DNA from 2 places in the Streptacidiphilus sp. MAP12-20 genome. Region 2 is predicted to be linked to the other one. Evidence: predicted binding sites of a transcription regulator. Region 2 holds the regulator's gene; the other holds the start of a gene.

Region 1 (14,486 bases), on a different contig from region 2:
GAAGATCAACGAGGTGCCGAGGTCGGACTCGAAGACGAGGACGACCAGGCTGACGGCCCAGACGACGAGGATCGGGCCCATGTTCCGGCCGCGCGGCAGGGCGACGCCCATGAACTTACGGCCGACCAGCGCGAGCGCGTCGCGGTTCGCCATCAGGTAGCTGGCGAAGAAGACGATGATCGCGAGCTTGGTGAACTCACCCGGCTGGAACGAGAGCGGGCCGAGCCGGATCCAGCGACGCGCACCGTAGACGTCCCCACCGAAGAACGCCGGCGCCACAAGAGCGATCAGCGAGCCCGCCATCAGCAGGTAGGTGTACCGGGACAGCTGCCGGTGGTGCTTGATCAGGATGACCAGCGCGGCGAAGATCACGACGGCTATGCCGGTCCACATCACCTGGTTCGGGGCCGCAGGAGTCGACCGGTACACCTTGGCGTAGGAGTCGTCGAGCCGGTGGATCACCACGAGACCCAGGCCGGTGAGCAGGACCGCGATCGGCAGGATCAGCGGGTCGGCGTAGGGCGCCCAGCGCCGGACGACCAGATGCGCGACCACCGCGATGGCCGAGAGGCCGAGCACCTGCATGAGGAAGCCACTGGGCAGCTTGCCGTTCAGGCCGAGTTCGGCGTTGATGTCCGCGAACACGCACACGACGATCGCGAACAGCAGCAGGAACAGCTCCAGGTTCCGCTTCCGCTTCGCCCCTGGTGCCACGTCCACGGCTGCACTCCGCGAGCCACGTGCGCCCATCTTCTGCACCCACCCATACTTCGCCGACGGTCTCGGAACCGTCGCATTCTCGCAGGTCTCCTGTCCCCAGTGGGAACGCGCCTTCGGACCCTCCGGTTCTGGCCGGGACAGCACTGTGACGCAGGCTACGCTCGGCCGGTAGCGCGTTGGGGAGGAGCAGGCATGATCCGCTGGGTGTACGCCTTCGTCGACCGACCACGGGACCGCTTCGAGCAGGCGGCGGAGTTCTGGACCGCGGTGACCGGGACGACGTTGAGCCCGCGACGCGGGGAGGACGACGAGTTCGCGACGCTGCTGCCGGGTGACGGCGCGGACGCCGCCGTGAAGCTGCAGGGCGAGGGTGGGTCCGGTGCGCACCTGGACTTCCACGTCGAGGACGTCCGGGGATGGATCGACCGGGCGGCGGGTCTGAACGCACGCCTGGTCGCGGACCACGGCGACTGGGCGGTGCTGTCTTCGCCGTCGGGTCAGCACTTCTGTGTGGGCGCCTGGGCGGGTGAGGCGGTGCGACCACCGGTGTTCGAGAACACCCGCCTCGATCAGGTCTCCATCGACATCGCGCCGGAGGCGTTCGAGACGGAGTCGGCGTTCTGGGGCGAGCTGACGGGCTGGCCGATCCTGACGGGATCGCGGCCGGAGTTCCGGGTGGCCAAGCCCCCGGCGGAACTGCCGGTCCGCATCCTCCTCCAGCGGCTGGACGAGCCGCGTGCGACGGGGGCCCGCCTGGACTTCGCCTGCGCGGATCGCTGGGCCGCACGGACCGCACACGAGAAGTTGGGCGCGAGCTTCGTTGCGGAGTACCCGCACTGGATCGTCATGCGAGACCCGGCAGCTGGGCTGTATTGCCTGACCGCCAGGGACCCGCACACAGGCACTTTGCGGTAGCTCGTCAGGGGCGCGGGGAACTGCGCGACAAGCCACCCTGCGTGGTGACCCGACGAACGAGCAGGGCCATCCGCACTGGGTGGTTGCTCGCGCGCGCAGTTGATCAAGCAGAGCCCCGCACCCCTGGCTGCTTACGCAGCCACCTGCTCAGGCTTGCTCAGAGAGACCGCCGGCTCCAGCGCCAGGTCCAGGACCTGGCGGACGTCGGAGACCGCGTGGACGGTGAGGCGGGAGAGGACCTCCGCAGGGACGTCGTCCAGGTCCGCCTCGTTGCGGGAGGGGATCAGCACCGTTGTGATGCCTGCCCGGTCCGCTGCCAGCAGCTTCTGCTTGACGCCGCCGATCGGCAGCACGCGGCCGGTCAGCGAGACCTCGCCCGTCATCGCGACATCCGGTCGCACCTTCCGGCCGGACAGCAGCGAGGCCAGGGCTGTCGTCATCGTCACACCCGCGCTCGGGCCGTCCTTCGGGACCGCGCCCGCAGGGACGTGGATGTGGACGCCGCGCTCACGCAGAGACGTGACCGGCAGCTCCAGCTCCGCGCCGTGCGACCGAAGGAAGCTGAGCGCGATCTGCGCCGACTCCTTCATGACCTCGCCCAACTGACCCGTCAGCTGCAGCCCGCTGCTGCCCGTCTCCGGGTCGTTCAGCGAGGCCTCGACGAACAGGACGTCGCCGCCCGCGCCCGTCACCGCAAGACCCGTCGCGACGCCCGGCACCGCCGTCCGCCGCTCTTCCGGCTCCTGCGCGTGCTCGGGGGTGAACCGCGGCCGGCCGATCAGGCCGCGCAGGTCGGACTCGCCGACGGTGCGCGGCAGCTCCGCGCCCTCCTCGCCGAGCTCCTGCTGGGCCGCGACCTTGCGCAGGATCCGCGCGACCGCGCGCTCCAGCGTGCGGACACCGGCCTCACGCGTGTACTCGGCGGCGAGCTTGCGCAGGGCCGACTCGTCCAGGACGACCTCGTCCGCGCCCAGACCGGCCCGCTCCAGCTGACGCGGGAGCAGGTGGTCACGGGCGATGACGACCTTCTCGTCCTCGGTGTAGCCGTCCAGGCGCACCAGCTCCATCCGGTCGAGCAGCGGCTCCGGGATGGCCTCCAGCACGTTGGCCGTCGCCAGGAAGACCACGTCGGAGAGGTCCAGCTCGACCTCCAGGTAGTGGTCCCTGAAGGTGTGGTTCTGCGCCGGGTCCAGGACCTCGAGCAGCGCCGCCGCCGGGTCGCCGCGGTAGTCCGAGCCGACCTTGTCGATCTCGTCCAGCAGCACGACCGGGTTCATCGAGCCGGCCTCCTTGATCGCCCGCACGATGCGGCCGGGAAGCGCGCCGACGTAGGTACGCCGGTGGCCACGGATCTCCGCCTCGTCACGGACGCCGCCGAGTGCGACCCGGACGAACTCGCGTCCCATCGCCCGTGCGACAGACTCGCCCAGCGACGTCTTGCCGACGCCGGGAGGACCGACCAGCGCCAGCACGGCACCGCCGCGACGGCCACCGACCAGCCCGAGCCCACGATCAGCCCGGCGCTTGCGCACAGCCAGGTACTCGACGATGCGCTCCTTGACGTCGTCCAGACCGAAGTGGTCCGCGTCCAGCACGGCCCGGGCGCCGGCGATGTCGTAGGCGTCCTCGGTCCGGGTGTTCCAGGGCAGCTCGAGGACGGTGTCCAGCCAGGTGCGGATCCAGCTTCCCTCGGGGGAGGCGTCGGAGGAGCGCTCCAGCTTGTCGACCTCCTTGAGGGCGGCTTCCTTGACCTTCTCGGGCAGGTCGGCGGCCTCGACGCGGACGCGGTAGTCCTCCTCCTCGGAATCCGGCTCGCCGTTGAGGTCGGCGAGCTCCTTCTTCACCGCGTCCAGCTGGCGGCGGAGCAGGAACTCCTTCTGCTGCTTCTCCATGCCCTCCTGGACGTCCTTGCGGATGGTCTCCTGGACCTCCGCCTCGGCCAGGTGGTTCTTGAGCAGCTCCAGCGAGACCTTCAGGCGGGCGATCGGGTCCAGCTCCTCCAGGACCTGGACCTTCTGGGCCACGGTCAGGAAGGGCGCGTAGCCGATGTTGTCGGCGAGCTCGGAGACGCCCTCGATCTGGGCGACCCGGTCGACGACCTGCCACGCGCCGCGCTTCTGCAGCCACGTGGTGGTCAGCGCCTTGTACTCGCGCACGATCTCGGCGATGGAGCCGGGCAGCGGCTCGGGCACGGCGGTCTCCTCGACCGCGACGGCCTCGACCCAGAGCGCGGCACCGGGCCCGGTCGTCCCCGCCCCGATCCGGACCCGGCGGACTCCGCGCACCAGCGCGGCGGGATCGCCGTCTGCCAGGCGGCCGACCTGCTCGATCGTCGCCACCGTGCCGATCGCGCCGTAGGCGCCGTCGATACGCGGGACGAGCAGGACGCGCGCCTTGCGGGCGTTCGCCACCGTCCTGATGCCGGGGGCGTGCGCCCCCGTCTCCCGGACCGCCGCCTGCGCGGCCTCCACTGCGGCACGGACGTCCGGGTCGGAAAGGTCGAGCGGAACGACCATGCCGGGGAGTACCGCGTCGTCGTCGAGCGGCAGCACCGGCAGGGTGAGCGTTGTGGAAGTCGAAGCCATGATCTCTCCCCGGTCATTCAAGTTGAGTTACCTGGACTAAAGGTTCATGACCCCACCATTGTTCCCCGGCCCTGTTCGCTCTCAGCGATCACCCTCAGGGGCGCGAGGAACTGCGCGACAAGCCACTCACCCAGGTAGAGCCCCGAACGCACAGAGCCATCCGCACGCCGGCGGTCAGTGCAAGTCAGGCACCATGAGCCCATGCACCTCGACGACGCCCCCGAACTGCTCGACCGTCGCGAAGGCCCCCACGGCGAAGTGGCCCTGCGCCGCCGAGGCCCGAACTTCGAGATCATCGCCAACGGGACCTTCCTCATGGACACCTCCGACGGCCGCTCCGAACGCATGCTCATCAGCGCCGCGCTCGACGCGCTTGATTCCCCGCGCGGAGCGCACCTGCTGATCGGCGGGCTCGGCGTCGGCTTCTCGCTCGCCGAGGCCGCGCAGGACCGGCGGCCCTCGCGGATCACCGTCGTCGAGCGGGAACAGGCGATCATCGAATGGCATACGCAGGGTGACGCCCCGTTGGCACCCTTCGCCGGAACCGGGCACGGGGATCCGCGGACCGAGATCGTCCACGCGGATCTGCTGGAACACCTGCGAACCACCGAGACCCGCTACGACGCACTCTGCCTCGATATCGACAACGGCCCCGACTGGACCGTCACCGAGTCCAACGACTCGCTCTACGGCGAGGCCGGCCTGGACCTGCTCGGCCGGACGCTCGCCGACGAGGGCGTTCTGGCCGTCTGGAGCGCCGCGCACTCGCGGGAGTTCGAGGCGCGGCTGCGCGCCCGCTTTGCCCGGATCGAGGTGATTGAGGTCCCGGTGCATGTGGAGCGTGGCGCTCCCGATGTCGTGTACCTGTCCTCGCGCGTATAGGTGACGCACGGTATGGTCTCTGCCCGTGCCACCCCCCGAAGGGTCGGTTTATCCCACGACGGCCTGCCACAGCGGGCATCCGGTCCGTACGCTGCGACTAGCAGTGACTGGGTGGGGGCACCGTACGAACCGTACGAACCGGAGGGTCCGATTCAGCTCGGGCCCGCGAACGCGAGGCCCTGGGGGCGGTGGCGTGACCGTGACGGATGTACAGCAGCAGACGAACAACGGGCTGGGCAACCAGCGCAGAGTGCTGGTCGTCGAGGACGAACCGACGATCGCGGAGTCGATCGCGGCCCGACTGGGCGCGGAGGGCTTCCGTGTCGCCGTCTCCCATGACGGCCCGACGGCGGTGGACTGCTTCCAGACCTGGCAGCCCGACCTGGTCGTGCTCGACGTGATGTTGCCCGGCTTCGACGGCCTGGAGGTCTGCCGTCGGATCCAGGCGCAGCGCCCGGTGCCGGTGCTGATGCTCACCGCGCGTGACGACGAGACGGACCTGCTGGTCGGGCTCGGCGTCGGCGCGGACGACTACATGACCAAACCCTTCTCGATGCGCGAGCTGGCCGCCAGGGTCAACGTGCTGCTGCGCCGGATCGAGCGCGCCCAGCTCGCCGCGCGCACCCCGATGGGCGGCACGCTGCGCCTGGGCGATCTGGAGATCGACCACATCCAGCGCCGCGTCCGGGTCTCCGGCGACGACGTCCACCTCACCCCGACCGAGTTCGACCTGCTGGCCTGCCTGGCCCAGCAGCCGCGCGCGGTGCTGACCCGTGAGCAGCTCCTCGCGGAGGTCTGGGACTGGACCGACGCCTCCGGCACCCGCACCGTCGACAGCCACGTGAAGGCGCTGCGCAGGAAGATCGGCGCGAACTGGATCCGCACCGTCCACGGCGTCGGCTACGCGCTGGAGTCCCCCAACCCGTGAGGCCCCCCAACCCTTGAGGACGTCGTGAGCAGGACGCGGACGCACACGCAGGCGCCGCCGCCGAGCCCCGGCCGGGCCGAGCGGTTCTGGGCCGGGCTGCGCCCGCTGGACCCGCTGCGCTCGGTCAAGGCCAGGCTCAACGTGCTGGTGCTGGCCTCGGTCTGCATCTCCACGTTGATGGTGGTCCTGGCGCTGAACTCCTCCACCCAGATCCGGGTGGTGATGGTCTTCTCGGTGATCGCCTCGCTGCTGATCACCCAGCTGCTGGCGCACGGCATGACCTCGGGGCTGCGCGAGATGACCGCCGCCGCGCGGGCCATGGCCGCCGGCGACTACACTCGCCGCGTGCACACTCGCTCGCTCGACGAGGTCGGCGAGCTGGCCGTCGCCTTCAACACCATGGCCGACGACCTCGCCGCCGCCGACCGGCAGCGGCGCGAGCTGATCGCCAACGTCTCGCACGAGCTACGCACCCCGATAGCCGCCCTGCGCGCCGTGCTGGAGAACGTGGTCGACGGCGTCGTGGAGCCGAAACCGGCCACGATGGCCGCCGCCCTGGAGCAGACCGAGCGGCTCGGCCGCCTGGTCGCCCACCTGCTGGACCTGTCCAAGCTGGCCGACGGCGTGGACGCGCTGGAACTGCGCGACTTCGAGGTCGAGCCGTTCCTCGCGGGCGTGCTGCGCGGGCTGACCGTGGACGGCTCGGTCTCCGGCGGCGCCAGCAAGCGCCGCACGGACGTCGCGCTGCGTCTGGACGTCTCCGCCGCGCTCACCGCCACCGCGGACGCGGAGCGGCTGCACCAGGTCGTCGCCAACCTGGTCGACAACGCCTGCCGGCACAGTCCGAAGGACGGCACGGTCACCGTGCGGGCCCGACGCGCCGAGGACGGCGGGCTGCTGGTGGACGTCGCCGACGAGGGGCCTGGCATCTCCCCCGCCGACCGGGCCCGGGTATTCGAACGCTTCGGGCGCGGCAGCGTGGCCACCGCCCAGGGACCCGGCTCCGACGGCGGCACCGGGCTCGGTCTCGCCATCGCCCGCTGGGCGGTCGAGCTGCACGACGGCACCATCGCGGTGGCCGACGCCCCTCAGGGCTGCCTGATCCGGGTCCAGCTGCCGGGACCGAGGCGGGCGCAGGCGATCCTGCCGCACGCACAGTCCTGAACCGGAAGAATGCCCGAATCGACCGCGCCCGGCCGCACGAACAGCCTCTCGTTATCCCCCATCACGTCCAAGATCTAACATTCTTTTTCGGCCATTGTTTGCGACCGGACTGTGATCTGGGCGACGCTTGCTCTGCGGGACCTGCGCGGACGTGCGGCGGAGGCGTAGCCTTACTACCCGCTGTCCACCATTCACACGGAAGCGGAAGAGGGCGGTTGCCGCCGTGTCGCCACAGTCCCCCCATAACTCGAACAGCTCACCTGCCACCACGGCCGAACCCGGCCCCGGGGCCGCCTTCGGCCCGAACGAGTGGCTCGTGGACGAGATCTACCAGCAGTACCTCCAGGACCCGAACTCGGTCGACCGGGCCTGGTGGGACTTCTTCGCTGACTACAAGCACGCCCAGAACACCCAGGGTGCCGAGAGTGCTCAGGGTGCTCAGACCGCGGGTGCCACCGCCGTCGTCGTGACCGAGGCGCCCCCGGCCCCGGCCGCTGCAGCGGTACCCGCACCGGCTCCCGTAGCCGCCGCTCCCGCTCCGTCCCCCGCAGCCGTTCCGGCTGCCGCAGCCGCGCCTCTCACTCAGAAGCCTGCTGCGCCTGTCGCGCCCACCCAGCGCGTTTCGGCCACTCCGGCCCAACCTGCCGACACCGTGAAGGACAGCACCAACGTGACCGCCCCCGCCGAGGCACCGTCAGGACCTGAGCTCGTCGCACTGAAGGGCCCCGCGGCCCGGATCGTGACGAACATGGACGCCTCGCTCACGATGCCCACCGCGACCAGCGTCCGCGCCATCCCGGCGAAGCTGCTGATCGACAACCGCATCGTCATCAACAACCACCTCAAGCGCGCCCGCGGCGGCAAGGTGTCCTTCACCCACATCATCGGCTACGCCATGGTCCAGGCGATCAAGGCGATGCCGGCGATGAACTACGGCTTCCAGGAGAAGGACGGCAAGCCCTTCCTGGTCAAGCCGGAGCACATCAACCTCGGCCTGGCGATCGACCTGACCAAGCCCAACGGCGACCGGCAGCTGGTCGTGGCCGCGATCAAGAACGCCGAGACGCTCGACTTCTTCGGCTTCTGGCAGGCCTACGAGGACATCGTCCGACGCGCCCGGCAGAACAAGCTGACCGTCGACGACTTCTCGGGCGTCACCTGCTCGCTGACCAACCCCGGCGGCATCGGCACCGTCCACTCCGTGCCGCGCCTGATGCCCGGACAGGGCACCATCCTCGGCGTCGGCTCGATGGAGTACCCGGCCGAGTTCCAGGGCTCCGCCGAGGAGAACCTGGCCCGGATGGGCGTCTCCAAGGTGATGACCCTGACGTCCACCTACGACCACCGGGTCATCCAGGGCGCGCAGTCCGGCGAGTTCCTGCGCACCATGCACCAGCTGCTGCTGGGGCAGGGCGAGTTCTACGACAAGATCTTCGAGTCGCTGCGCATCCCCTACGAGCCGGTCCGCTGGGCGACCGACGTGGCCCGCGGCCACGACAACGAGGTCAACAAGACCGCCCGCGTGATGGAGCTGATCCACTCCTTCCGCGTCCGCGGCCACCTGATGGCCGACACCGACCCGCTCGAGTACAAGCAGCGCAAGCACCCGGACCTCGACGTCCAGGCGCACGACCTCACGCTCTGGGACCTGGAGCGCGAGTTCGCGGTCGGCGGCTTCGCCGGCCACACGATGATGAAGCTGCGCGACATCCTCGGTGTGCTGCGCGACTCGTACTGCCGCACCGTCGGCATCGAGTACATGCACATCCAGGACCCGAAGCAGCGCCGCTGGATCCAGGCCCGCGTCGAGCGCGGCCACGACCGTCCGGAGCGCGAGGAGCAGCTGCGCATCCTGCGCCGCCTCAACGCGGCCGAGGCGTTCGAGACCTTCCTGCAGACCAAGTACGTCGGCCAGAAGCGCTTCTCGCTGGAGGGCGGCGAGTCCGTCATCCCGCTGCTGGACGCGGTACTGGACTCGGCGGCCGAGTCCCGCCTGGACGAGGCCGTCATGGGCATGGCCCACCGCGGCCGCCTCAACGTGCTGGCCAACATCGTCGGCAAGTCCTACGCGCAGATCTTCCGCGAGTTCGAGGGCAACCTCGACCCGAAGTCGATGCACGGCTCCGGCGACGTGAAGTACCACCTGGGCTCCCAGGGCACCTTCACCGGCCTGGACGGCGAGACGATCAAGGTCTCGCTCGCCGCCAACCCGTCCCACCTGGAGGCGGTCGACCCGATCGTCGAGGGCATCGCCCGCGCCAAGCAGGACATCCTGGACAAGGCCGGCGACTCCTTCGACGTGCTGCCGATCCAGATCCACGGCGACGCGGCCTTCGCGGGCCAGGGCGTGGTGGCCGAGACGCTGAACATGTCGCAGCTGCGCGGCTACCGCACCGGCGGCACCGTGCACGTCGTGATCAACAACCAGGTCGGCTTCACCGCCGCCCCGGCCGCCTCGCGGTCCTCGATGTACTGCACCGACGTGGCCCGCATGATCGAGGCGCCGATCTTCCACGTGAACGGCGACGACCCTGAGGCCGTGGTCCGCGTGGCGCGGCTGGCCTTCGAGTTCCGCCAGGCGTTCCACAAGGACGTGGTCATCGACCTCATCTGCTACCGCCGCCGCGGTCACAACGAGGCCGACAACCCGAGCTTCACCCAGCCGCTGATGTACGACCTGATCGACAAGAAGCGCTCGGTGCGCAAGCTCTACACCGAGGGTCTGATCGGTCGCGGCGACATCACCCTGGAGGAGGCCGAGCAGGCGCTCAAGGACTACCAGGACCAGCTGGAGAAGGTCTTCGCGGAGGTCCGCGAGGCCAACGTGACGCCGGTCCCGGCCGTGTCCGAGCGTCCGCAGGCGACCTTCCCGGTCGCGGTGCAGACGGGCATCTCCCAGGAGATGGTCAAGCGCATCGCCGAGTCCCAGGTCGCGCTGCCCGACTGGCTGACCGTCCACCCGCGTCTGCTGCCGCAGTTGCAGCGCCGCGCGGCGATGATCGAGGACGGCACCATCGACTGGGCCATGGGCGAGACGCTCGCCATCGGCTCGCTGCTGATGGAGGGCCACCCGGTCCGCCTGGCCGGCCAGGACAGCCGCCGCGGCACCTTCGGCCAGCGGCACGCCGTGCTGGTCGACAACAAGACCGGCGAGGACTACACCCCGCTGCTCTACCTGACCGAGGACCAGGCCCGCTACACCGTCTACGACTCGCTGCTCAGCGAGTACGCGGCGATGGGCTTCGAGTACGGCTACTCGCTGGCCCGTCCGGACGCGCTGGTGATGTGGGAGGCGCAGTTCGGCGACTTCGTCAACGGCGCCTCGACGGTGGTGGACGAGTTCATCACCTCCGCCGAGACCAAGTGGGGCCAGAACTCCGGCGTCACGCTGCTGCTCCCGCACGGCTACGAGGGCCAGGGCCCGGACCACTCGTCCGCGCGTCCCGAGCGCTTCCTGCAGATGTGCGCGGAGAACAACATGACGGTCGCGATGCCGACGCTGCCGTCGAACTACTTCCACCTGCTGCGCTGGCAGACCCACAACCCGCACCACAAGCCGCTGATCGTCTTCACCCCGAAGTCGATGCTGCGGAACAAGGCGGCGGCGTCGAAGGCGGATGAGTTCACCAGCGGTGGCTTCCGCCCGGTCATCGGCGACTCGACGGTCGACCCGGCGAACGTGCGCAAGGTCGTCATCACGGCCGGCAAGTTCTACTACGACCTGGAGGCGGCCCGCACGGAGCGCGGCATCACCGACACGGCGATCGTCCGCGTCGAGCGGCTGTACCCGCTGCCGGTGGCGGAGCTCCAGGAGGAGCTCAAGCGCTACAGCACCGACGTGCAGTACGTCTGGGCGCAGGAGGAGCCGTCGAACCAGGGCGCCTGGCCGTTCATCGCGCTCAACCTGGTGGACCACATCGACGTCGTGGTCGGCCCCTCCGCCAACCGCGGCCGTCTGCGCCGCGTCGCCCGTCAGGCCTCCTCCGCTCCGGCGGTCGGCTCGGCGAACCGGCACAAGCAGGAGCAGCAGGGACTGATCGACGAGGTCTTCTCGCTCTGACCCAGCTCTGACCCAGCGCTGTCGTAGTGTGAACCAGTAGTACCCCTGGGCCCGGTCTCGCGTTCGCTCGCGGGGCCGGGCCCTTCGCCTTCTCGCCTTCTCGTCTTCAACTGGGAGCTTGTGGATGTACTTCACCGACCGTGGCATCGAGGAGCTGCAGAACCGCCGAGGTGAGGAGGAGGTCGGCTTCGACTGGCTGGCCGACCGCCTGCAGGAGTTCGTCGACCTGAACCCGGAGTTCGAGGTGCCGATCGAGCGGCTGGCCACCTGGCTGGCCCGACTCGACGACGAGGACGAGGAGTAGCGCGGACGCGTAGTCCCGGAGATCGACGGGACCCTGACGCTTCCCTGAGAGCGACCCTGATTCTCGCGATATAGCTTGACTCTCCATGGGCGCGATATATCGTGAATACCAGAAGGCGCGCCGGAGGGCGGCGTGACCGTCGAGCATCGGGGAGTCCGGTATGTCCGAGAAGTGGACCGTCAGCGAGCCGCAGAAGATCACCTTCGGCGAGCCGGTGCACCGCGTGAAGGTGCGCACCATGGCGGGTGCGGTGAACGTCGTCGCCGGCGAGGGCCCGGCCCGGCTCGAGGTCTCGGAGGTCGACGGCCTGCCGCTCGAGGTCGCGCTGGTCGACGGCGAGCTGGAGATCAGCTACGAGGATCTGCACTGGAAGGATTTCCAGTGGAAGGCGCTCGGCCGCTGGATCGAGGGCCTGCGGCAGAAGCGCCGCGCGGTGGTCTCGCTGGTCGTCCCCGCCGAGGTCGACGTCGAGATCGGCTCGGCCTCCTCCGACGCGATCGTCTCCGGCATCGCCGGCCGGGTCCACGCCAACTCCGCCAGCGGCGGGCTGACGCTGGTTCGGGTCAGCGGCCAGGTGGATGCGAACACAGTTTCCGGTGCAGTCGAGGCCCACGAGACGTCCGGAGGGCTTAAGATCAACACTGTGTCCGGCGCGCTCACCGTCTTCGCCGGTACCAGCGGCGCGCTGAAGGCCAACTCCGTCAGCGGCGCGATGACGGTCGACCTCGACCGTCCGGCGGCCGCCGACGTGGAGCTCACCAATATCTCCGGCGAGGTGGCCGTACGCATCCCCGCTCCTGCGGATGCCCAGGTCCGGGCCGACACCACCAGCGGCTCCATCTCCTCCTCTTTCGACCAGCTGCAGGTCAGCGGCATGTGGGGAGCCAAGCGGATCACCGGCACGCTGGGCGCGGGCACCAGCCGTGTGAAGATCACCACGGTCTCCGGTTCCGTCGCCGTCCTGCGCCGTCCCGACGAGGACGACGCCCCCCAGGCGGACACTCCGCAGGACGCTACGCCGCTCGCGATCGACTTCCAGAAGGGGGCTGACGAGGCATGAGCCGTCCCGTATTCGCCCATGGCCGCCTCCGTCTCTACCTGCTCAAGCTGCTGGACGAGGCGCCGCGCCACGGCTACGAGGTCATACGTCTGCTGGAGGAGCGCTTCCACGGGCTCTACGCCCCCTCCGCCGGCACGGTCTACCCGCGGCTGGCCAAGCTGGAGCAGGAGGGCTTGGTCGAGCACTCGGTCGAGGGTGGCCGCAAGGTCTACCGGATCACCGAGGCCGGCCGCGCGGAACTGACCGCGCGCGGTGCTGAACTCACCGAGCTGGAGGCCGAGATCCACGACTCCGTCTCCCAGCTCGCCGACCAGATCCGCGAGGACGTCCGCGACTCCGCGCAGGTGCTGCGCGAGGAGATGCGGGCGGCGGCGAAGGAGACGCGCCGTCAGACCCGCTTCGGGGACGACGTCTGGCGCGCCGACCACGACTCCTGGCAGCGGGCCAAGGAGGAGTGGCGCGTCGCCAAGGAGCAGGCACGGGAGCAGGCCCGCGAGGCCAAGGAACAGGCCCGCTCCGCGAAGCAGGAGGCCCACGAGGCGCGGGAGCAGGCCCGCGCGGTCCGCGAGCAGGCGCGGCGCGAGGCGACGCGCATAGGCGAACAGATCCGTTCGCACATCAAGAGCGGCGACTGGCCGACGGGCCTCTCGGAGGGCCTCTCCGAACTGACCCGCACGCTGAGCGGCCTGGCCGACCCTTCGCGCTGGACGACTCCGGCGAGCGAGTCGCCCGTGGACTTCGAAAAGGCGGACGGCGCACCCGAGGATCTGCCGAGCTGGACGCGAGTGGACACCGAGGGCGAGCCGCTGCGCGAGCTGAGCGCGCTGCTTGACCGCTTCCGCGATGAGGTCCGCGACGGCGCTCGGGACTCGGGCGTGACGGCGGACAGCCTGCAGCGTGCGAGGGCAGTACTGGCTGACGCTGCCAAGCGCTTGCGCTGACCTAAGGGGCGCGAGGCTCTGCTCGATGAACTGCGTGCGCGAGCAACCACCCGATGCGGATGGCCCTGCTCGTTCAGCGACACACCACATCGGGTGGCTTGTCGCGCAGTTCCTCGCGCCCCTAGGCGGTGCAACTTACGGCTTCAGCACAATCTTGCCGAAGACGTCGCCCTTCTCCATGCGGGCGAAGCCCTCGCGGGCGTCGGCGAGGGGCAGCACGGAGTCGATGACGGGCCGGACGCCCGCCGTCTGGCACAAGGCCAGCAGGCCCGCGAGCTCTTCCTTCGTGCCCATGGTCGAGCCGACGACCCTGAGCTCCAGGAAGAAGATCCGGGTCAGCTCCGCCGCAGGCGGGTTCGGGCCGCTGGTCGCGCCGGAGATGACCAGGGTTCCGCCCGGCTTCAGGGACTTGATGGAGTGTGACCACGTCGCCGCGCCGACCGTCTCCATCACCGCGTCCACCCGGTCGGGGAGCCTCGCGCCACTGGGGAACCAGGCGTCAGCCCCCAGCGCCACCGCCCGCGCGCCCTTCGCCTCGTCGCGGGAGGTCGTCCAGACCCGCAGTCCGGCCGCCTTGCCGAGCACGATCAGGGCCGTGGCGACGCCGCCGCCCGCGCCCTGGACCAGGACGGTGTCGCCGGGCTTCACGCCGGCGTTGGTGAAGAGCATCCGATACGCCGTCAGCCACGCCGTCGGCAGGCACGCGGCCTCCTCGAAGGAGAGCTCGGCCGGCTTGGGCAGCAGGTTCCAGGTCGGCACGGCGACCTTCTCCGCGAAGCTGCCCTGGTACTGCTCCGTCAGGATCGACCGCGGTTCGCGCGGGCCGACGCCGTGGCCCGTCTGGCCGATGACGGAGTGGAGGACGACCTCGTTGCCGTCCTCGTCGACGCCTGCCGCGTCGCAGCCGAGGATCATCGGCAGCTTGTC
Region 2 (14,486 bases):
GGTCTGGGCCGCGCCGACCGTGGCGTTCGCGCTACCGGCGGTGCCGGGGCCGTTGAGGTTCTCGGCGGTCACCATCGCGGTGTACGAACCCGCGGCCAGGCCGGTCAGGTCGACGCTGGTGGTGCCGGCCGGGACGTCCTGCGAGCTGACTACGGTGCTGCCGGTCTTGCTGATCAGCACACGGTAGTCGGTCGCGGTCGCGCCCGCCGGAGCGGTCCAGGCGACGTGGAGGGCACCGACGCCCGTGCTGCTCGCGGTGACGGTGGTGGCGCCCGGGGTGGACGCGTCCAGGCCGGAGTCCTCGAGGCCACCCATCTTCGCGTGGTCCATCGGGTCGGTCGAGCCCTCGTACGCCTCGTTCACGAAGCCGAACTTGGCGATGACGGCCTTGGCCGCCGGCGCGGCGATGGCCGCGGTGCGGGTCGAGTCGCTGACGAAGACGTCGTAGATCGCCTTGTTGAAGAAGACGCTGGTCGGGTCGATGGCCCGGCTCGGCACGACGTTGTAGACGTCGCGGCCGAAGGAGGGGTCGTTGTAGTACGTGGTGGTCGGCGAGATGGTGCCGTCGGCCGCGGTGGTGACCGGGGAGGCGTACACACCGGAACCGGCCTGAAGCTCCAGTGAGCCCATGAAGGCGCCGGCGGTGTGCGCGGTCTTGCTGTGGTCCGGGGCCACCCCGTTGAGCTGGGCGGTCCAGCTGGCGGCGGAGAACGGCATGATGGCGCCGTCCTGGGTGATCGCACCGTCGGCCTGGTTCTCCTGCGTGGGCGTCACGTTGGCGCCGAGCGTCGCGTCGGAGATGCCGAGCGCGTTCTCGAAGAAGGCGCGGGTGCCGGAGCCGGACTGCGGGATGTAGGGGTGGATCGCCACACCGTCGAGGGTGGTGAGGTTGCCGGTGTAGATCTCCTTCAGCTGCTCGATGGTCAGCTGGCGGAGCGCGTCGTTCTTGGCGATGAAGCCCACCGCGTCGCGCGCGAGCGGGATGTAGGTCAGCGCGGTGCCGGCGACCTTCGGCGCGCCGGAGGAGCGGGAGAAGTCCACCTGGCCGGAGAGGTTCACGGTGCCGTCGGCCGCGTTGCCGGACGCGGCGTACTTGCCGCCCGCCAGCGAGTCGGACAGCGCGAGGCGGCCCTTGCCCGAGCCGTTCGGGCGCAGGAAGTGGACACCGCCGGTGCGGGTCTGGATGGTGGACTTCGTGCTGCCGGTGCCCGGCTCGACGGCGTCGTAGGAGGCGAGGGACTTGCCGTCCGCGGCGACCGCGCTGCCGGTGTAGCTCTGGCCGTTGACGGTCGCGCCGGACAGGGCGTTCATCACGTCCTGCGTGGTGTCCGAGCCGACGCCGACCAGTTGGTTGTCCGCTATCGCCCCCGGGTCGGCGTACGCGCTCTGCGTCAGCGCGAGGCTGCCGCCCGCGAGCGTCGCGCAGACGACGGCGGCGGCGAGGGCGGTGCGGGCGGCGTTGTGGGAACGCGTGCGCGTGGAGCGCATGTGGGTCTCCTGCTGACTGGTTGTGAGATGGCCAGTGCTTGCGGGAGACGATTGAATGTGCGGCTGATGTGATGGGCGCCACTACGGGATGAACGCCGCCTGAATGATGGCGGTCCTCATCGGTGGTGCGGGCACTGACCGTTGTTGACGGTCAGTCAGGCCGACTCGGGGTAGGTCAGCGAGGTGTCGGCCCAGTCGAGCGCGGTGATGATGGTGTGTCGGAGCTGGGCGTTGGACCACTGGGTGTCGAACTCGAGCGGAAGCACAGGGGAGACCTCTTCCAGCGTAGTGATCATCGGACTGTGCGAGACCGCCTTGTCGACCAGCAGCACGACGGGCTTGCGTAGGGCCGAAGCCCAGCCCAGCTCCATGCCGACCCCCGCCGAGAGCGGCGAGCCGACGTAGGCGAAGGCGAGGTCGGCGGACTGCATGGCGCGGAACGCGGACGGCGCGCGAAGCCCGGTGCCGATGCCCCGGGTCACCCAGACGTCGTCGTGGTGCGCGCTGAAGACGCTGACGCCGGACTCCAGCAGGGCGTCGCGCAGGGCGTTGATGCGCCCGCGAAGGGCCAGGCTGAAGACGCCGTCCGCGGGGCCGGTGAGGCGCAACGACGGTGCGGCAAGAAAGACGCGCATCGTGCGGCGTGCGTCAGCCGCGATCTCGGCGTCGGACAGCTCGGTCACGATCAGCTCCAACGAGATGGTTGACCGTGCAACGACAGCTCCCGTACGTTGCGGAGAGGCTCGTGCATCGGTCGAACAGAGGTACAGGTGCCGGCGCCGGCAACCCTTGGGGGGATGTCTCGATGGTGCTGGGGGGAACAGGCATGCGTCCAGGAGTTGCCTGTGACATCAAACTGCCGCTCGGTGGCACGAGAGGGCGCTATCCCTCTGAACGGTCGCGACTGAGGAGTCCCAGCTGAGTGGCCTTCACGCCGGCCTCGAAGCGGCTCTCGGCACCGAGATCCTGCATCAGCGAGGCGATATGACGCCGACAGGTTCGCACCGACATGCCCAGGCGACGAGCCACGACCTCGTCCTTGAGCCCCTGAGCCAGGAGTTCGAGCAGCGAACGCTTCAGATCCCCGGAAACGTTCTGGTAGCCGGGGCCCTCGGTGTCGAACGGCTGCGAATTTATCCAGAACTGGTCGAACAGAGCGCAGAGGAAGGAGACGAGTACGGGTTCGCGGACGACCACGGCTCCGAGCGGTTGTCCGGGCTGGCTCCGCTTGGGAATGAAGGCGAGCTCACGATCGAAGATGAACATCCGCTCGGCGAGCTGGTCGGTGGTCCGGATCTCCGCTCCACCCTCCACCATCGCGCTGACGTAGGAACGCATGGCCAGTTGTGTTCTCGTGGTGTGCTGGTAGATCATCCGAAAGCGGACGCCCCGCTGGACGATGCCCAGGTCGAGCGGTAGGGCCTGCTGCAGAGCCGCGGGGTCGCGCTTTCCTCCCGGCTGCATGGTCATGGCGTCCCGGCGGCACTTCGCAGCGGCCTGATTGATCATGAGCTGCACCTCGTCGGGATCCGTGAGGATCTCGAGGCCTCCGGAGACCGTCCCGGACATGGTGCGCCCGAGGTAGGCCGGCATCAGTTGGAGCAGGCGCTCGCGGGCGTCGTCCACGGCGTTCCTGTAGGAACGGATCGCCTCCTCCAGCGGTTGGGCCAGTTTGGCCGCCGCGATCTCGGGGTTGACCGTGACGAGCCATTCGTCGTGGATCTCGTCGGGCTGGAGAAGGCAGTGGGCGACGAGCTCGTCACGGCATCGGGCCACCTTCTCGGAGTCGAGCCCGGTGGCATCCATGGCGCTCTTCGAGTCGAAGCGGCCGTCTGCGAGCGCTCGTCGGTAGACGATGACAGCGTCGCTGCTCAGAGCTCCGGGCATCTGCGGGCCGGTCATTGGCTATATGCCTACCTTGTCCGATTTTATCCTGTGACCACTTCAGGCTTGGTCACTTGTTGCCACTATCGAACACTGACTTGCGTCGGATCCGTACCCCATTGTGGTGGATAGCTGCCCTCCGGTCGGGGGCGCACTCCCCTGACTCTGTCTTTTGTCGACCCCCCCCGGTCATCTAGTGAGAGGAAGTGCTCCATGCGCACTTCGCATCGTTCGTCGTGGAGAGCGGCTCTCGCCACAGGCGTCGCGATCGTAGCTCTAGTTCTCTGTTCCGGTGTGGCTTCGGCTGACACCATTTGGCAGGGTGCGCACGGCACCATAGGCGCAGCCACCAACCCCTGAGCTCCCCGGCCGATCCTCCTCGGCGACCGGGGCAAGCGACAGTTGAGGGGCCGTGCCTCCCCGGACACGGCCCCTCAACTGGAGCAAATTGCTTGGCATGTCACCGCTAGAAACGGCTGCCGGTGGCTCAGCGTCCGCCGTCGTGCCGCCCTTTCGGGCGCCAGACGACCAGTGCGGAGCTCTGCTGGTAGGGCACCAGATCCCGCCGGTACGAGGCGTGCACCGCTGCCGCGGCCGCCTCCGCCGCGCCCTGGAGCTCGGCCACCCGCGCCTGGAGCGCGGCGACCTGGTTCTCCAGCTCGATGATGCGCTTGATCCCGGCGAGGTTGATGCCCTCCTCCTGGGAGAGCCGCTGGACCTCGCGGAGCTGCTCGATGTCCCGCGCCGAGTAGCGGCGCCCCCGACCGGCTGTGCGGTCGGGGGAGACCAGGCCGAGGCGGTCGTACTGGCGCAGCGTCTGCGGGTGCAGCCCGCTGAGCTCCGCGGCGACCGAGATGACGTAGACGGGTGAGTACTCCGTCAGCTGATAGGTCACCCGCACGCCGCGTACCGCGCCGCCGCCAACACTGCCGGTAGGTCCAACACTGCCGTCGTTCACGCCGGGCATCTCACGCCTCCTCCGCTGCCTTGAACAGAGCCGCCCGCGGGTCCTCCGCGGCCGTCGCCTCGCGGTACTTCTCCAGGGCCGACCTGGCGTCGCCCTCCGTCTCCGGGGGGACCGTCACCTCGACCGTCACCAGCAGATCGCCGCGGGTGCCGTCCTTGCGGACCGCGCCCTTGCCGCGGGCCCGCATGGTGCGGCCGTTGGCCGTGCCCGCCGGGATCTTCATGGAGACCGCCGGCCCGCCCAGCGTGGGGACGCGGATCGTGCCGCCGAGCGCCGCCTCGGGGAACGAGACCGGCACCGTCACCGTCAGGTTGTCGCCGCGCCGGCCGAATACCGGGTGCGGCTGTACATGCACGGTGACATAGAGGTCGCCCGGCTGCCCGCCGCGCTCGCCCTGCGCGCCCTTGCCCTTGAGCCGGATCCGCTGCTCCTCGCCGACGCCCGCCGGGATGCGCACCTGCATCGTCCGCGCCGAGGTGGCGCGGCCGCTGCCGTGGCAGACCTCGCAGGGGTCGTCGACCAGCAGGCCGCGGCCCTTGCAGTCGCGGCAGGGCTCGCTGAGCGCGAAGCTGCCCTGGCCCCGGCTGACGTGGCCGGTGCCGACGCAGGTCGGGCAGACCCGCGGGGTGGTCCCGGCCTTGGCGCCGGTGCCCGCGCATGCCTTGCAGGCGGCCTGGCTGGTCATCCGGATCGGGACCGTCGCGCCCTCGACCGCCTCGACGAAACTGAGGGTGACCTCGGACTCGACGTCCGCGCCGCGTCGCGGCTGCGTGGTCGTGCCACGGCCGCCGCGGCCGAAGAGGCCGCCGAAGACGTCCCCGATCCCGCCACCGCCGCCACCGCCGCCGAAGGTGCCGCCCTGACCGCCCGCGCCACCCCCGAAGAGGTCGCCCAGGTCGAAGTTGAAGCCGCCCGCGCCGCCCTGGCCGGTGCGGAAACCGCCGTTGGCGAAGAGCGCGCGTGCCTCGTCGTAGTCCTTGCGGCGCTTCGGGTCGGACAGGACGTCGTTCGCCTCGGAGATCTCCTTGAAGCGCTCCTCGGCGGCCTTGTCGCCCTTGTTGGCGTCCGGGTGGAACTCCCGGGCCAGCTTGCGGTAGGCCTTCTTGATCTCAGCGGTGGAGGCGTCCTTGGGCACGCCCAGGATCTTGTAGTAGTCCTTCTCCACGTAGTCCTTGCCGCTCAAAAGCTCTCCTCCTCACCGCATCGACAGATAAGGGCCGGGGTCGGCCGCCCTGTCGGCACCTGCCGACCGGCGGCCGACCCCGGGCCTGCTACTCGTCCGCGTCACTCTCGCCCTTGGCGGAAGCGGCGGTCTTCTCGGACTTCTGCTCGGCCGAGGCGTCCTCGTCCGCGCCCTCCTCGGCCGCACCGTCACCCGAGCCCGAGCCGCCCGGCTCCGGCTCGGCCACGGCGACCCGCGCCGGACGGATGATCCGGTCGCCGATCTTGTAGCCGGGCTGCAGGATCTGCACGCAGGTCGTCTCGTCCACATCCGCCGAGTAGCTGTGCATCAGCGCCTCGTGCAGCTGCGGGTCGAAGATGTCGCCCTGCTTGCCGAACTGCTGCAGGCCGAGCTTGGCGACGACCGTCTCCAGCGACTCGCCGACCGACTTGAAGCCGCCCGTCAGCTCGTCGTGGTCGCGGGCGCGGCCGATGTCGTCCAGCACCGGGAGCAGGTTCTCCAGGATCGCGGCGACCGCGATCTCCCGTACCGTCACCCGGTCGCGCTCGACGCGCTTGCGGTAGTTCTGGTACTCGGCCTGGAGCCGCTGGAGGTCGGCCGTGCGCTCGGTGAGTTGCTTGCGCAGCTCGGCGGCGGACTCGGTGCCCGCACCGGCCTCCTCCGCGGGGGCCGCGGCCGCGGCGGGCTTGGAGCCCGCCGCGCCGCGTCCCTTCGCGGCCTTGCCGGAAGCGGCGCCGGGCTTCTCAGCGTTGCCCTGCGTCTCCTCCGTCGTCACTTGGCACCGCCCTCGCGCTTCTCGTCGTCGACGATCTCGGCGTCGACCACGTCGTCCTCGGCGTGCGCGTCCGCGTGCGGCGCGTCCGAGGGGGCGCCGGCCGCGGCCGCGGCGTCGCCGCCGGCGTTGGCGTACAGGGCCTGGCCCAGCTTCTGGGAGACGGTGGAGAGCTTCTCGGACGACTCGCGGATGGCCGCGGTGTCCTCGCCCTTCAGCTTCTCCTTGAGCTCCGCGACAGCGGCGTTGACCTCGTCCTTGACCTCGCCGGGGACCTTGTCCTCGTTGTCCTTGACGAACTTCTCGGTCGTGTAGACCAGCTGCTCGGCCGTGTTGCGGGTCTCCGCGGCCTCGCGGCGGCGGTGGTCCTCGTCGGCGAACTGCTCGGCCTCGCGCATCATCCGCGCGATGTCGTCCTTGGGGAGGGCCGAGCCGCCGGTGACGGCCATGCGCTGCTCCTTGCCCGTCCCCAGGTCCTTCGCGGAGACGTGCATGATGCCGTTGGCGTCGATGTCGAAGGTGACCTCGATCTGCGGCAGGCCGCGCGGCGCCGGCGGCAGGCCGGTCAGCTCGAACATGCCGAGCTTCTTGTTGTACGCCGCGATCTCGCGCTCGCCCTGGTAGACCTGGATCTGCACGGACGGCTGGTTGTCCTCGGCCGTGGTGAAGATCTCGGAGCGCTTGGTCGGGATGGTCGTGTTGCGCTCGATCAGCTTGGTCATGATGCCGCCCTTGGTCTCGATACCGAGGGACAGCGGGGTGACGTCGAGCAGCAGGACGTCCTTGACCTCGCCCTTGAGCACGCCGGCCTGGAGGGACGCGCCGATGGCGACGACCTCGTCCGGGTTGACGCCCTTGTTGGGCTCCCGGCCGCCGGTCAGCTCGCGGACGACGTCGGCCACGGCGGGCATACGGGTGGAGCCACCGACCATGACCACGTGGTCGATCTCGGACAGCGCGATGCCGGCGTCCTTGATGACGTTGTGGAACGGGGTCTTGCAGCGCTCCAGCAGGTCCGCGGTCAGCTGCTGGAACTGGGCCCGGGTGAGCTTCTCGTCCAGGTGCAGCGGGCCCTCGGCGGAGGCCGTGATGTAGGGGAGGTTGATCGTGGTCTCCGTGGAGGAGGAGAGCTCGATCTTGGCCTTCTCGGCCGCCTCGCGCAGACGCTGCAGCGCCATCTTGTCCTTGGACAGGTCGACGCCGTGGCCGTTCTGGAACTGCTTGACCAGGTGGTCGACGACGCGCTGGTCCCAGTCGTCACCACCGAGGTGGTTGTCACCGTTGGTGGCCTTCACCTCGACGACGCCGTCGCCGATCTCGAGCAGCGAGACGTCGAAGGTGCCGCCGCCGAGGTCGAAGACCAGAATGGTCTGGTCGTCCTTGTCGAGGCCGTAGGCCAGCGCGGCGGCGGTCGGCTCGTTGACGATGCGCAGGACGTTGAGGCCCGCGATCTCACCGGCCTCCTTCGTCGCCTGACGCTCGGAGTCGTTGAAGTAGGCGGGGACGGTGATCACCGCGTCGGTGACCTTCTCGCCCAGGTAGGCCTCGGCGTCGCGCTTCAGCTTCTGCAGAATGAATGCAGAGATCTGCTGCGGGTTGAAGTCCTTGCCGTCGAGGTTGATCTTCCAGTCGGTGCCCATGTGACGCTTCACGGACCGAATGGTCCGGTCGACGTTGGTGACCGCCTGACGCTTGGCGACCTCGCCGACCAGCACCTCACCGTTCTTCGCGAAGGCGACGACGGACGGTGTGGTCCGGGCGCCCTCTGCGTTGGTGATGACGGTGGGCTCACCGCCTTCGAGGACGCTGACGACAGAGTTCGTCGTACCGAGGTCGATTCCGACCGCACGAGCCATCGTTGAACCCTCCAAAGAGAGGAAGTTGAGCTGAACAGACTCAAGCGTGCCTCAGAAATCCTCTTGCGTCAACAGACATGAGTGTGAGCCGCTCAACTTTATGTCGCCCTTAGGCCGCAAGGGGGCTGATGACGTAGGTCACCCGTGCTTCGGCTGTGGTTTGGGTCATGGAGTCGATACTCTCGGCATGAACTGCGATAAGTTACTGCTGAGTAGAGCTGAGTAGACGTCGCCCCGTAGGTCATGAGGTGGAGCCCCATGCAAATCGCCGCGATCATCGTGTCGCTGGTCCTCGCCGTGGTCGGCGCGGCGCTCTTCGTGCGCGCGATCCTGCAGATCTACGGCTTCGTCCGGCTCGGACAGAAGCTGCCGGCCGGCGCGCGCACCAACGACCCGACGAACCGGACGATCACCGTCGCCCGGGAGTTCCTCGGTCACACCCGGATGAACAAGTGGGGCGTCATCGGCGTCGCGCACTGGTTCGTCGCGGTGGGCTTCTTCAGCCTGGTGCTCACCCTGGTGAACGCCTTCGGACAGCTCTTCGACGCCGACTGGGTGCTGCCGGTCATCGGGAACTGGACGATCTGGTGGCTCTTCGTCGAGTTCATCGGCACGATGACCACGCTCGGCATCCTGACGCTGATCGTGATCCGCCAGCTGAGCAAGCCGAACAAGGCCGGCCGGAAGTCGCGCTTCGCGGGCTCCAACTTCGGCCAGGCGTACTTCGTCGAGGCCGTCATCCTGATCATCGGCCTGGCGATCATGACGCTGCGCGGCCTGGAGGGCGCGCTCAACGGCGTGAACCACTACGAGGTGTCCTACCTCGTCTCGTACCCGCTGGTGAAGGCGTTCTCGGGCGCGTCCGCGTCGACGCTGACGAACATGATCTACCTGACCGCGATGATCAAGATCGCGACCTCCTTCATCTGGATGATCACGGTCTCGTTGAAGACCGACATGGGTGTCGCCTGGCACCGCTTCCTGGCCTTCGCCAACATCTGGTTCAAGCGCAACCCCAAGGGCGAGGTCGCGCTCGGCGCGCTGCTGCCGATGCACTCCGGCGGCGAGCCGATCGACTTCGAGGACCCGGCCGACGACGCGGCCTTCGGCGTCTCCCAGGTCGAGGAGTTCTCCTGGAAGGGCATCCTCGACTTCTCCACCTGCACCGAGTGCGGCCGCTGCCAGTCGCAGTGCCCCGCGTGGAACACCGGCAAGCCGCTCTCGCCCAAACTGCTGATCATGTCGCTGCGCGACCACGCCTACAAGAAGGCGCCCTACCTGCTCGCGGGTGAGGACAAGTCCGGCGTCCCGGCCGCCGCCGCGGCCGAGGCCGAGCGCCCGCTGATCGGCACGGCGGAAGAGAACGGCGTCATCGACCCGGACGTGCTCTGGTCCTGCACCACCTGCGGCGCCTGCGTCGAGCAGTGCCCGGTGGACATCGAGCACATCGACCACATCGTCGACATGCGCCGCTACCAGGTGATGATCGAGAGCAACTTCCCGACCGAGGCCGGGACGATGCTCAAGAACCTGGAGAACAAGGGCAACCCGTGGGGCCTGGCCACCAAGGCACGCCTGGACTGGGTCAAGGAGCTGAAGAAGGAGACCGGCATCGAGGTCCCCGTCATCGGCGAGGACATCAACCCAACCGAGGTCGAGTACCTGTACTGGGTCGGCTGCGCCGGCGCGCTCGAGGACCGGGCCAAGAAGACCACCAAGGCCTTCGCCGAGCTGCTGCACACCGCGGGCGTGAAGTTCGCGATCCTCGGCAAGGAGGAGACCTGCACCGGTGACTCCCCGCGCCGCCTGGGCAACGAGTTCCTCTTCCAGATGCTCGGCGCGCAGAACGTCGAGACGCTGAACGCGGCGCTCGAGGACGCACCCGTGAAGCGGATCGTCGCCACCTGCCCGCACTGCTTCAACACCCTGGCGAACGAGTACCCGCAGCTGGGCGGCCACTTCGAGGTCATCCACCACACCCAGCTGCTGCAGCACCTGATCGACGAGGGCAAGCTGCTGCCGGTGAACCCGGTCGAGGGTCTGATCACCTACCACGACCCCTGCTACCTGGGCCGTCACAACAAGGTCTACAGCCCGCCGCGCGAGATCATGGACAAGGTCCCCGGTCTGCGTCAGCAGGAGATGCACCGCCACAAGGAGCGCGGCTTCTGCTGCGGCGCCGGCGGTGCGCGGATGTGGATGGAGGAGCGGATCGGCAAGCGCATCAACACCGAGCGCGTGGACGAGGCGCTGTCGCTCAACCCCGACATCGTCTCCACCGCCTGCCCGTTCTGCCTGGTGATGCTCTCCGACTCGGTCAACGGCAAGAAGAACGAAGGCGCGGCCAAGGAGTCGCTGCGCGTCGTGGACGTGGCCCAGCTGCTGCTGGAGTCGGTCAAGGCCGACCCGGCCGCGCCCGCCGCCCCGGCGGCGGAGCCGGAGCCGGTCTCGTCCTGAGCGTCTGTGAGTCTGAGCGTCTGTGTATCTCTTGGCGGCCCGTTGGATCCCTGGATCTGGCGGGCCGTCAGCGTTCACTAGGATCTTGTTCCATGACCGATCACATGAACGAAGACATGCGTGGGACGGCCAGGGGGACGAGGGGGATCGCACGCGTGCTCCGGCGCGCGTTGGCGCCGGTGGCGGCTGCGGCCGCGCTGGCCCTGGCGCCGGTGTCAGCCGTCGCCGCGCCGCACACCGGCTCGCCGACCGTTCCCGGCCACCCGAGCCTGCTGGCCGATGCCAACGGCCGCCTTCCGCTGGCCGTCACCGGCCCGAGCGGTTCGATCAAGCACATCCCCGGCGGCTGGGTGCTCGCCACTCACGGCGACGGGCGCACCTACGCCCAGTCGGCCGCACCTGCGGTGAACGTGGGCGGCGCCTTCACCGTCTCGGCCTGGGTCTACGCGGACGGCCGCGGCGGCAGCGAGTCAGCGGTCAGCCAGGGGGCCGGGACGGCGAACGCCTCCTTCAGCCTCGGCCGCGCCTTCAACCCCGGGCACTTCGCCCGGACGCCGCTCTGGGACTTCTCCGTCAGCACGGCGCCCGGCACGGTCGTCTCCGTGTTCGCCCCGGCTTCGTACCACGTCGACAAGACCTGGGCGCTCTTGACCGGTGTCTGGGACCCGAGCCGCCACCGCATCTCCCTCTACGTCGACGGCAAGCTGGCCGGCATCCAGACCGCGGCCCGCGTGGTCGTCGGGCACGGCGGCCTGCAGCTCGGCCGCGAGGCCGACATCGCCGGCTGGACCGACGCCTGGAACGGCGTCATCGGCCACGTGCAGGTGTGGAACCGGGCGCTGACCCCGGCGCAGGTCCTGGAGATCGACAAGCACGGCGGCCCGAAGGGCGTCCCGGCCGCGCACTCCTGGCTCGTGGCCTGAGGAACGGTCGTCTCCCGGGTCCCCGGCCGACCTCGGGCCGGGGGCTCGCTAGCATCGCGGGCATGACATACGGCGATCCGATACCAGCAGACGGCGACCGGACGTCGCAGCCGCCCCCGCAGCAGCCGCCCGCGCAACAGTCGGCCGCGCAGGGGCCGTTCGGCGGGCCGTCGTGGCCGACGCAGCCGACTGCTCAGGTCCCGCCGCAGGGCCCGGGGTACGGGTACCCGGGATCTGCGGCCACACCGCGCCCGCCGGTGCCGCAGCCCGACTGGAACGCGCTGGCCGACCAGCACGAGCGCGACAGCAAGCGCGGGAAGTGGCGGCTGCTTGCGGCCGTCGGCGGCGCCTTCGTCCTGGGTACAGTCACGGGCGGCGTCGCGGTCAAGGCGGTGGACGGCGGCCCGAGCGCAGCCGTGGCCGTCGCTTCCGGCCGCGCATCGGGCTCCCCCACAGCGTTGGCGTCGCCCTCCTCCTCGCCCCCGTCCCCGGTCGTCACCCGGCTCGACGACGCTGCCGGTTCGGTCCCGTTGAGCGTCGGCTCCGGCGCGAAGGTCACCGACGTGCAGGGCGCGAGGGCACTCCAGTTGACCGGCACCGCCGACGCCTTCGCCGCCGGGCCGAACGCGCTGGTCGACACGAAGGGCAGCTTCACGGTCTCCGCCTGGGTGCTGAACCAGGACTTCAGCGACACCCGGGCGGCCGTCACCCAGGGCGACCACGACTACTACGCCTTCGATCTGGGGCGGGAGTTCCGGGCCGGAAAGTTCTCCTGGATGTTCAAGGTCCAGTCGCCGACCAACAAGCCCGGCAATCCCTCCCAGCCGCTCTACGCCCGCGCCGCAGCCGCGCCCGGCGCGGCCTGGACCTTGCTGACCGGCACCTACGACGCCAAGAGCAGGAACATCTCGCTCTACGTCGACGGACGCCTCGCGCAGACCACCAGGACCAACGGCGTCTGGCCCTACGCCGGGGCGCTGCAGGTCGGCCGGGTCCGCTACAAGAGCAGTTGGACGGACGACTGGATCGGCGCGATCAGGGATGTCAGGGTCTGGCCGGTGGCTCTCTCGCCCGCGCAGGTGGCCGCGACCGCGAAGGCCCCTGGCGTGCCCGCACCGGCCCATGCCTGGCTGGTGAGCTGATCTCCTTCCGTCGTCCCCGCCTTGCCCTCCCTGTCTTGCCGTCCCTGTCTTGCGCTCCGGGCGGCCTGCCGTGGGCTCGACGGGTCCCGATAGCATCGCGCGCATGACATACGGGGATCCGATACCGGGCGACGCCAACCGATCGCAGTCGCAGGGGGCCGACTGGCCGACGCTGCCCGCGCAGCAGTCCCAGCCGCAGCCTCCCGGGTACGGCGGCGGCTACCAGCCGGCGTACACGCGTGCCCCTGAGCCCGACTGGAACGCGCTCGCCGATCGGCACCAGCGCGACAGCAAGCGCGGCAAGTGGCGCCTGGTCGGCGCCGTGGGTGGCGCGTTCGTGTTGGGAGCGGTCGCCGGCGGCGTCGGCGTGCACGCGATGGACGGCGGGACCGCTTCCGCTGCGGCCTCGGGCAAGCCGTCCGGCTCCCCATCTGCCTCCGTCTCGACCTCCGCGTCGACCTCCGCGTCGGCCTCCCCCTCGGCATCCGCCGCATCGGCCGGCGCCCTCGCGGACGCCGACGGCGACGTCTCGCTCAGCTACCAGCCCGGCGCGCAGGTGCGGCCGGGGAACGGCAGCAAGGTGCTCTGGCTGGACGGCACCCCCGACGCCTACGCGGCCGCCCCGGCACCGGTGGTGAACACCGACGGCAGCTTCACCGTATCGGCCTGGGTCATCGACAAGCGGGCCGACGGCGCGGTCATGGCGATCAGTCAAGGAGAGGGCGGCTACTACGCCTTTGCCCTGGGCCGGGACTACTGGCCGGGCCATCACGGCTGGGTGTTCAAGGTCCAGTCGGCTGCCGGGAATTCGGACAACACGTCCTACCCGGTCTACGGCAAGGGTGACGCCGCGCTGAACACCTGGGTGTTCCTGACCGGCACCTACGACGCCAAGAGCAGGACGATCTCCCTCTATGTGAACGGCAAGCTCGCCCAGTCGTCCAAGGTGCCCGGAATCTGGCACAACCCCGGTGCGCTGCAGATCGGCCGGGCGGCCTACAAGGGCCAGTTCGGCAACAACTGGGACGGCGCGATCGCGCACGTGCAGATCTGGACCGCCGCGCTGACCCCGGCGCAGGTCGCGGCGGCGCTTCACGACAAGTCCGGGGTGAAGACCGCGCACTCGTGGCTGGTCAGCTGAGTGTCCGCAGGGCTGTGCCACGTCACAGCTCTGTCCCGGCTGCCCGCTTGATCTTTTCTGTACCCGGCGGCCGGGTACCGTCAGCTTGTGCGTCTACGAGGAATCAGGATCGGCAGCGGTCGGCAGCAGGCGGAGGCCGTGACCGCGGCTTCGGGCGGGTCCGCCCCCGCGGCGGTGGCCGTCGACCCGGCCGACGAGCGGGGCCACACCCGCTCCTTCACCCTGCCACAGATGCCCGCGGCGGGAGAGCTCGACGGGGAGCACGTCACCGTCTACCGGGCCGGCCAGCCCCACCCGAAGGTCGGCTCCGACCGGCTGCACTGGCGTGAGCTGCTGCGCGGCCTGGTCCGCCACCCCACCCGGACCTTCGCGCAGATGCGCGCGCACCAGGTCTGGGGCCCGGCGCTGACCGTCTCCGCCCTCTACGGTCTGCTGGCCACCTTCGCCTTCGGCAGCACCAGCGACCAGATCCTGAGCTCGACCTTCGGCATCGCCCTGACGATCGTGCTGAGCAGCGTGGTGGGCTTCGTCCTTGCGGGGCTGATGCTGGGGTCGGTCACCCAGGCGCTGGCGCGCCGCCTCGGCGGGGACGGCGCCTACGCGCCGACGGTCGGGCTGTCCATGCTGATCGCCTGGCTGACGGACGCGCCCCGGCTGCTGCTCGCGCTCTTCG

Evidence for each region. The regulator HspR, encoded in region 2, represses chaperone genes until heat shock. The targets are predictions, from matches to a motif close to TTGAGNNNNNNNNNCTCAA.
Region 1: lon (endopeptidase La) is a predicted target of HspR. The motif match lies at 4,243-4,261, and genes of this name have one in related genera.

The regions. Positions count from the first base shown of each region.
Region 1 is NZ_JBGCCK010000006.1:150,005-164,490, forward strand. It holds gene ABIA32_RS10060 (FtsW/RodA/SpoVE family cell cycle protein) at 1-720, opposite strand, end outside; gene ABIA32_RS10065 (VOC family protein) at 913-1,635, shown strand; gene lon (endopeptidase La) at 1,767-4,220, opposite strand; gene ABIA32_RS10075 (spermidine synthase) at 4,422-5,102, shown strand; gene ABIA32_RS10080 (response regulator transcription factor) at 5,302-6,030, shown strand; gene ABIA32_RS10085 (ATP-binding protein) at 6,055-7,194, shown strand; gene ABIA32_RS10090 (multifunctional oxoglutarate decarboxylase/oxoglutarate dehydrogenase thiamine pyrophosphate-binding subunit/dihydrolipoyllysine-residue succinyltransferase subunit) at 7,418-11,254, shown strand; gene ABIA32_RS10095 (DUF6104 family protein) at 11,379-11,558, shown strand; gene ABIA32_RS10100 (DUF4097 domain-containing protein) at 11,719-12,618, shown strand; gene ABIA32_RS10105 (helix-turn-helix transcriptional regulator) at 12,615-13,559, shown strand; gene ABIA32_RS10110 (zinc-binding dehydrogenase) at 13,695-14,486, opposite strand, start outside.
Region 2 is NZ_JBGCCK010000001.1:14,164-28,649, reverse strand. It holds gene ABIA32_RS00125 (substrate-binding domain-containing protein) at 1-1,488, opposite strand, end outside; gene ABIA32_RS00120 (hypothetical protein) at 1,644-2,171, opposite strand; gene ABIA32_RS00115 (LuxR C-terminal-related transcriptional regulator) at 2,371-3,375, opposite strand; gene ABIA32_RS00110 (heat shock protein transcriptional repressor HspR) at 3,860-4,339, opposite strand; gene dnaJ (molecular chaperone DnaJ) at 4,341-5,522, opposite strand; gene grpE (nucleotide exchange factor GrpE) at 5,611-6,297, opposite strand; gene dnaK (molecular chaperone DnaK) at 6,294-8,150, opposite strand; gene ABIA32_RS00090 ((Fe-S)-binding protein) at 8,409-10,607, shown strand; gene ABIA32_RS00085 (LamG domain-containing protein) at 10,700-11,530, shown strand; gene ABIA32_RS00080 (LamG domain-containing protein) at 11,593-12,672, shown strand; gene ABIA32_RS00075 (LamG domain-containing protein) at 12,776-13,813, shown strand; gene ABIA32_RS00070 (Yip1 family protein) at 13,901-14,486, shown strand, end outside.